2 regions of the Paenibacillus sp. FSL F4-0125 genome follow, and region 2 is predicted to be linked to the other one. Evidence: predicted binding sites of a transcription regulator. Region 2 holds the regulator's gene; the other holds the start of a gene.
What was found. Region 2 encodes CtsR, which represses protease genes until heat stress. Its sites were predicted from a motif close to ATGGTCAATAAAGGTCAAACA; they were not measured.
Positions count from the first base shown of each region.

Region 1: the regulator CtsR is predicted to act here: its motif matches at 2,324-2,344, upstream of clpP (ATP-dependent Clp endopeptidase proteolytic subunit ClpP).

Region 1 covers NZ_JBBOZJ010000001.1:191,931-196,359, reverse strand. Annotated here, with positions in the region: gene gap (type I glyceraldehyde-3-phosphate dehydrogenase) at 1-673, opposite strand, end outside; gene NST74_RS00960 (sugar-binding transcriptional regulator) at 776-1,828, opposite strand; tRNA gene NST74_RS00955 (tRNA-Arg) at 2,163-2,237, shown strand; gene clpP (ATP-dependent Clp endopeptidase proteolytic subunit ClpP) at 2,431-3,027, shown strand; gene NST74_RS00945 (GDSL-type esterase/lipase family protein) at 3,123-3,761, opposite strand; gene NST74_RS00940 (PdaC/SigV domain-containing protein) at 3,871-4,429, opposite strand, start outside.
Region 2 covers NZ_JBBOZJ010000001.1:6,021,866-6,026,294, forward strand. Annotated here, with positions in the region: gene clpC (ATP-dependent protease ATP-binding subunit ClpC) at 1-352, opposite strand, end outside; gene NST74_RS26965 (protein arginine kinase) at 388-1,452, opposite strand; gene NST74_RS26970 (UvrB/UvrC motif-containing protein) at 1,481-2,005, opposite strand; gene NST74_RS26975 (CtsR family transcriptional regulator) at 2,036-2,497, opposite strand; gene NST74_RS26980 (GNAT family N-acetyltransferase) at 2,788-3,960, opposite strand; rRNA gene rrf (5S ribosomal RNA) at 4,381-4,429, opposite strand, start outside.

The sequences.
Region 1 (4,429 bases), 5.8 Mb from region 2:
TAAGTTCTGGAATAACAAGACCGATTGCTTTAGCAGCACCAGTAGTGTTAGGGATGATGTTCTCAGCTGCTGCACGAGCACGTCTGAAGTCACCTTTAGCATGTGGAGCATCCAAAGTGTTTTGGTCGCCAGTGTAAGCGTGAATTGTAGTCATCAAGCCTTCAACGATACCGAACTTGTCGTTCAATACTTTTGCCATTGGAGCTAGGCAGTTCGTTGTGCAAGATGCGCCGGAAATAACAGTCTCAGTACCATCAAGAATGTCATCGTTAACGTTGTAAACGACAGTTTTCATGTCGCCAGTAGCTGGAGCGGAAATAACTACTTTCTTAGCTCCACCTTTCAAGTGTTTTTCAGCTGCTTCTTTAGTTGTGAAGAAACCTGTGCACTCAAGTACGATATCAACACCTAGGTCGCCCCATGGCAATTCTTCAGGGTTGCGGTTAGCAAGAACCTTAACTTCTTTGCCATTGACTTTGAAGAAGCCATCATGCACTTCAACATCACCTTGAAATTTACCTTGAGTTGTATCATATTTAAGCAAATGAGCAAGCATCTTAGCGTCAGTCAAGTCATTGATTGCTACCACTTCGATACCTTCTACATTTTGAATACGGCGGAAAGCAAGGCGTCCAATACGTCCAAATCCGTTAATTCCAACTTTTACACTCATTGAATAGTTCCTCCTAGAATTCGTTTTATTTATTCAAAACAGACCGTGAAGCCTGTCATGACAACAATGTTAAGTATAATGCAAGGTATATGTGCTAGTGTGTTACGAGGATATCTGCAACTGATTGTCGATTTCCTTGCCGATTTCTACAGCAGCAGCCTCGTCCGTGACGAGAATATTCTCCTGCCCGAAACGTAGCATGGCATGAATAGCTTTGGCCTTAGGTTTGCCTCCAGCAATACCGATGACTGTCTCCGTCCGAACAATATCTTCAAGACGTAGCCCCATCGTAAGCATAGTATGGACAACCTTACCATCTTCGTTAAAGTAATACCCAAAGGATTCAGCCACTGCTCCCTCACCCTGGATCTCTGAGACCGTAGCCTCATCCAGCTTGCGGCGGCGAGTCATTTCAATGGCATCCCCAATCCCATGTACAATAATACGCGAACTGCGGATGATTTGTACAATCTCTCCAATATTAGAGTCAAGTGCTAGTGACTGGTAGGCATCCCCACTAAGTAAATCAGGTACATGCAGCAACCGGTAATTCGCTCCAACCCGTTTTGCCATTGTTGAGGCAATTGTGTTGGCTTGAATCTCCATACTCTCTCCTAATCCACCACGCGCCGGAACAAACCAAGCGTTCTTATAGGAAAGGGATAACGGCGGTGTCAGTTGATCAGCCATATCGGCAAGCGTTGATCCACCAGTGACAGCAACTATATCATCTGTACGAAGTACACTGAGCAGCGCTTTTGCACCTGCTCGGCCGAGTTCACGTTTGGTGAATGGCGATGACTCACAATCACCCGGCACCACAATAACTTTATCCAGACCATACGTTGCCCGAATTTTCTCTTCCAGCTCATCCAGACCAAACAGGCTCTTAACGACCGGCTCTAGCAAATCAAGCAGCCTACGCCCAGCAGCGCTAATGCGCATACCAACGCTCTCGATCTCAATGAGCCCTTGCGATTTCAGAAGATCCGTCTCGGCACGCAGTACCCGCTCAGTCATATCAAGCGAAGCGGCAAGCGTTCTGCGCCCTATGATATCGGACAGCATGATCTGATGAAGAATCGTGTACCGTCTCTTAAGGGTTTCCATGAGATCAGGCAGAAGCTGCTTTTGGATATCTAATAAATTACGCATACTTTCACTCCTGCAACTTCGTCTTCCTCTATTCCCTTGTTCATGGTCTCAAAATGTCCCGGGTAAACTTTTTAAGTCCCACTCATATTCTAACCAAATATTGCTCGAAGTGCAAGTCTTCCGAGAGTAGAATTCTCAAGCGCTTGTCTTCTTATACATTTATAAGATCGGGAAAGAGGTACGGCTCCTAAAACCTGTCATTAACAATCCAGATTCTATCGCTGAGTGAAAGACAATATACGCTTGTCCATCTTGAAGACAAGGGGTAGAGCCCGTGCACAGCATTATTAATTCATTGCAATTGCACAGAAATTGTATTATAATCATTTTTGTTGCGCCCGTGGTCCAATGGATATGACGTAGGCCTCCGAAGCCTGAGATCCAAGTTCGATTCTTGGCGGGCGCGCCATTAATTTCACTTTTGTACATAATTTAGTGGTGCCTATACTACTACTTAACCAAAGAGCCGCATGTCGGCTCTTTTTTTTGAATATAAGTTTGACTTTCTTTGACTTTTTGTTTGAATTTGTTTATCATGTGGGTAATACGGCAAGAGTAAAAATGAATACATTTGAAGAACCAATATCAAGGAGGTTTTCCACGTGAGTTATATTCCTATGGTAGTAGAACAGAGCAACCGCGGTGAGCGCGCTTATGACATCTATTCCCGCCTGCTGAAGGACCGCATCATTTTCCTTGGAACGGAGGTTAATGACGTGGTAGCCAATTCTATCATCGCACAAATGCTGTTCTTGGCTGCCGAAGATCCGGAGAAGGACATTCACCTTTATGTGAATAGCCCCGGCGGTTCCATTACTGCAGGTATGGCTATTTTTGATACAATGCAGTACATTAAACCGGACGTTTCCACCATCTGCGTGGGTATGGCAGCTTCCATGGGAGCTTTCCTACTTAACGCTGGCGCTAAAGGCAAACGTTTTGCACTGCCAAACAGTGAGATCATGATTCACCAACCTCTGGGTGGTGCTCAAGGTCAAGCAACGGATATCGAAATCCGTGCGCGCCGTATCCTCAAGTTGCGCGATAAGTTGAATCGTATTCTTGCAGAACGTACGGGTCAACCCCTGGAGCGTATTGAGAAGGATACAGACCGTGATTACTTCATGACTGCTGCAGACGCGGCAGCTTATGGTATCGTTGATAAAGTCATCGAGAAAACACTGCCTAGCGGTGTGTAAGCTATACAACAACACAAAGAGGCTGTGCTCTATCCACTTGATGGTTAGCGCACAGCCTCTTTACTTTTTAGACCACAACTACACTTGAACCTCAATTAAATCAAACCGCCATAACCAAGTGAATCGAGTTTGTCAGCAATCACACGGTAGCCTCGGCCATTGGGATGTAAGTGGTCAATCGATAATAGCCCTCTTTCATTTCCGGCAAATTGACTATAAATAGAAGCAAATCCACATACTCGGCTACTGTACTGCGAGGCATAACCGTTAAACTGCCGCACCCACTCTGTAGCGCCTACTACCTGAGGATAGGGATTATACAATCCCACAATTCGAATGATAAAAGGTCTACGTGTTCCCGCCTTCAATTGAAAGAGAATACTCATAATTGCAGCAAAATTTTGTTTGCATTCCTGTAGTGATCTTCGTAGCTCTTTTGATAAATTTTCAGGTTGTCTAGCTGCAGCCTTCGCAGCATGGATTAAATCATTGCCACCGATGGATAAAGTGATGATGTCTGCTGCTCGTATAGCCTCGCGAGTCATAGAACTCCCACGTAACCGCTGTTCCAGTTCAGAAGTAGTCAATCCATTCACGCCTAAATTCGTAGAGACTACATTAGAACGCAGTCTCCCTTCTGCCATTCTACGGTATACCGGTACAAAACCGTTACCTGGCAGAGCGCCAAATCCAGTCGTCAAGGAATCGCCAATTGCAGTATATTGATAGCTCATAGCTCTCCCCCGTTCATAAACTAGTTACTCCCTTTAGCATATGAATTAGCGATGATTCTGGTAAGGGGGAGATGTCCAGTGCTGGCAGCAGCGGTCAAGACTCCTCTTATTACTTTATAGCAGCAAATGGGCTATCGCCTTCGGGCAACAGTTCTTTGAATGTAAAGGTATATTCCGGGAACCCTGCAGCGTAAGCTGTGTATTCGTACAATTGAAAGAATAGAACAACCTTATCATCCTTCAGATAAAAATACTTCTCGGTATTCAATCCGTTGAACCCTCCCAAGTAACTTCCCTCTGCTTTTACCAGCTTGTTCAGCTTGGCATTTAACTGTTGTTTGTAGTTGGGGTTAGCGCCAAACAAATCACCCAGCAATAGACGTTTGCCATCCTTAAGTGAGAAAGTAAATGCCTCACGATTTGTCATGCCATGAGCGCCGCCCGTATCGCTATACTGCGACATCACTAAACTGATCACACCATTCTGATTGTAGGTCACCACATAATCTATATCATAGGTATACTTAGGCTCTGACCCGGTCCGATCGGAGATATCCTGTTCTGCACCAGCCGCAAATTTCATAACACTTTCCTTCAAGGTATTATTAATTGCCTGCTGCGCATTGAAATTACTTAATCCACTGATCTTCGGATAATCAAGCTGGATA
Region 2 (4,429 bases):
CTTCCCCTTCACGGATAAGTCCAAGTAAAATATGCTCAGTGCCGACATACGTATGTCCCAGCTTACGGGCTTCATCCATCGACAGCTCAATCACTTTTTTAGCGCGAGGAGTATAAGCAATGTTCGTAGGCTGTTCTTGACCTCTGCCAATCAGTGTCTCCACTTCGTCCTGGATTTTTTCAAGACCTAGCCCTAAAGCAATTAATGCCTTAGCAGCAATGCCGTCTCCTTCACGAATAAGTCCGAGCAAAATATGTTCTGTGCCAATATTGTTGTGTCCTAAACGAACAGCTTCTTCCTGCGCCAGCGCTAGCACTTTTTGTGCGCGTTCCGTAAATCTTCCAAACATCATATCTCCTGCACCTCCATGAATAGTAAATATCTATATTAATGTTGTGTTCCCAATGTCTCTCGGAGCAGTTTTGCCCGATACATATCTCGTTCAGTGGCGTTTAACTCATCGCCGAACATCTTTTGCAGAAATCCTGGCTGTGTCTTAACGTTAAGTTCATTTAGCACTGAAATCGAAAGACCTTCCAGAATGCCAAGATCAACCCCAAGTCTCACATCAGACAGTCGTTGTGCAGATTCTTTAAGCTCCATAAGAGCTGCATAACATAAAATCCCATAAGAACGCTTCACTCGGTCGGTTATTCTCAGTGCGGAATCAACAAGCAACCGTTCACGGGCATTTCGCTCATGCTCTATGATCTGCGTAACTACACTGTGAAGGTTCTCTATAATTTCACTCTCCGTTTGACCGAGGGTGATCTGATTGGATATTTGAAAGATGTTCCCTACTGCTTCGCTGCCCTCACCGTAAATTCCTCTTACAGTCAAGCCTACTTGGTTCACTGCAGACAATATGCGATTGATCTGATGCGTCATTACAAGTGCTGGCAAATGCAGCATTACTGAGGCACGAAGCCCTGTACCCACATTAGTGGGGCAGCTGGTCAAGTATCCTCTTTTATCATCAAAAGCGTAATTGACAGCTGCTTCAAATATATCATCGATCGCCGTCGCACGTTCCCATGCTTCTCTAACCTGAAGACCAGGAAACAGACATTGGATTCGCAGATGGTCCTCTTCGTTAATCATGATGCTGACCGACTCATCTTCATTTAACAAGACAGCCGCGCTGCGCGAATCATTAGCCAAGTTAGGACTGATTAGGTGTTTCTCAACCAGTACCTTTTTGTCCAGTTCATTCACTTCATCAAGCTTTAGGAGTTGAAAAGATCCGAAATCTGCAGCTGCTTCCTCATGAAACACAGGAGCCAACAGCTCTAACACTTCTTCCGATTGCTCTAAGGAAGCCAGCATTGGAAACGGAAGATGCTCTAGATTACGGGCAATACGCATACGACTGCTAATTACAATCTCGGAGTGGCTACCTCCAGAGCGCATCCAATCACTAAGTGCTTGTTCAGTAAATCGGAGACTTGACATGTCATATCCCCCCTATATATCAAAGACTTTACTCTTGTGCTATTTCTTTTTCAAGTTTACGAATCTGATCCCGCAGCTCCGCTGCTTTCTCGAATTCTTCTTGTGTAATACTCTGCTGTAATTCCTGCTTGAGTTCATCAATTTGGCGTCTAAATACAATCTGAGCTCCTGCACGTTTCGGAATCTTACCTACATGTGAAGTACTGCCATGCACTCGCTTAAAAAGCGGGTCAAGTGCGCTGTTAAAATATTTATAACAGGAGCTACAGCCAAAACGGCCTAACTTGCTAAACTGGGAGTACGTCATCCCACAATTCTCACATTGCAGACTCTGCGTTGTCTTCGTTGCAGCCGACTTCTCCTTGCCGGCACCCTCTAGATCAAGCAGACCTGACAGCAGACTGTGGATGGAGAACCCTCCAGCCGTTCCGGGAATGAGTTCCCCCTTCTCCCGTGCACAGCTCTCGCAGATATGAAACTCCGTCTTCTCTCCATTCACGATCTTAGTGAAGTGGAGTGTTGCCGGCTTGACGCCACATTCCTGGCATTGCATAAGCGAAAGCCCCTCCCTTATGGTTGACAATTATTTGCCTAACAAAGAGATTAACATCGCCTTCATAATCTTGGCACGAATCTCATCCCGGTATGGAATCTTAACCGTTAGGCATTCCCGAGAAACAGCAGCGCGCATAAGGCACGCTTCACGCTTACTTAGAAAACCGGCTTCCTCCAGCTGATAAATCAGCCCTTCAGCAGCGTTCTGATCAATCCCGCCACCTATAGTATGGTTTAAATGGGCATGCAGTGCCACGTTTGGTGGCAATTCAAAACGTTGAATACGAATATATCCCCCACCACCACGCTTACTTTCCACCACATAACCTTTTTCCAAAGTAAAGCGTGTACTGATGACATAATTGATCTGTGACGGTACGCATGAGAACTGGTCCGCCAGGTCATTTCGCTGGATTTCCACCGTACCTTCGGGACTTTCATGCAAAATATTCTTCAGATATTGTTCGATAATATCAGAGATATTGCGCATCACTCATCCTCCAGTGCTTAAATCTTTATAATACCGATTGCAACTTGCATTCCTAATGACAATGGTCTTTAATTGAACTTAAACATTTGTGGATAATTCCACGTGTTCAGAGGATCGGATCAATGTCATTAAGTTTCGTTGACTTTGACTTTCTTTGACTTTTTAATATTATAACATATTCTGTGCTAATTCCAAGTGGATTCTCTTATTTTTCACTTTTTTCAGCGAATGTATTCGGAAATAAAGAGCCCTCCCAACATCTTTCGAAGGGGAGAGCCCGAATTTTTATTTTAAAAATGATCAAATAATGCAGTGTGTGCTTGCGGTAAGATTTCTTCAAACCATTCCAGTGCAGCTGAATGACCTGAGATGCATCCATAACGAGCTAACTCTGCCGGACGTTTATATCCAAGCATTAATGCCGTCAATGTGCCGATATCACAGTTTAAGTCTGCTTCTGCCGGTTTCCCTTCCCCGCGTGTAAAAGTTGCCGATCCCTCATTAGAAATATTCAATTCCCACAATCCATCATTCCAAGGTGCGTATTTATCTTCTATATAAATAAGCTGTTTCTTTGGGCTGCTGTTTCCTCTGAAGGTATAACCTTCAATGAATGTCTTAGCATTCACAATACGACCCATAAAATAAGGATAATTCTCCTGCTCTATACGCGGATCTGGCAGCAAGAAGGGTAACATGTCGTCCGAAGGCACCAGCTTCAACGATGCACCGGTCACCATCGAATCATGGTTCGCAAGAAATGTCCACAGCCCCTGCCGAGCTTGTTCGTTCAAAAAAACAAATTCATCAATGACCAGTTCTCTGTTCTCTACCTTATACAGCACGTATCCCTCTGGTTCACCACTTTTAGAGTAAAACACTGCACTTTTTCCTTCGTCATCTAATACAGAATTCTCCCACCAGTCCAAATCACGCTTAAGTGTCCCGTTATATCTGACAGCGAATTGATTGTATAAGCTATCCAATACTTCGATATCTTTAATGTCCCGTTTAACTTTGCCCTCAACTTCAACCTTCTTGGGAAACTTCGCTACAGGAATGGAGTATTTCTTATATTCACAATAAACTTCCCAACCAAATTTACGATAAAAGGGAATCAGGAACGGATGCAGAAAAGAGAGCGTTTGACCCGCTTCATTCATCGTTTGCAGTGCATGTGTTAAAAGCTTTGCCACATGCCCTTGTCTGCGGTTCTCTGGCCATGTTGCTACCCCAGCGATACCACCCATAGGCACTACTTTCCCTTGTATGTACACTTGGAATGGCAGAAGCGTCAATTTTGCTTCGAGTGTCCCGTCTTCAAAGGCACCCCATACCCGTTCCGGCTTGAAACTTTTTTGAGCACTTTCCCGTTTGTCGCTAGGTAACTTGTATTGAAAAGCATATTCTGACAAGTTCATGCTTGCATCGAACTCATCTGGGCGTAACTGTCTTATTACCACAAACTCACCTCATCCTTTATAAAATTACTTTTAGGATAAGTATAACAAGAGCGTCAATTGTGCGCTAATCTATTGCATTATTTATAACTTTATTTTTAGTTATCCACAGCTCTATGCAGTTTTAAAAATAGTCTTGAAATCTTGTCACATCCAAGTTAAAATAGTTATCCACTTATCAATAGCTCTATCCACATAATCCCGGCTATATCCACAGCAACCCGTGTATTACTTAGGTTTTCTGTTGACAGATCTATATAAATATGTATTTAATCCACACTATTTAGGGATTATTTCTCTTTCAATCATCTATCCACATGTGCGTAACTTTTCTGCAAATTCAAAATATTATCCACAAGTTTTCCACAGTCTATAATAAACGCAAAAAAGCCACTGTCGATTACTCAACAGTGGTCTAATTGTGCTTGGCAACGTCCTACTCTCCCAGGACCCTTCGGTCCAAGTACCATCG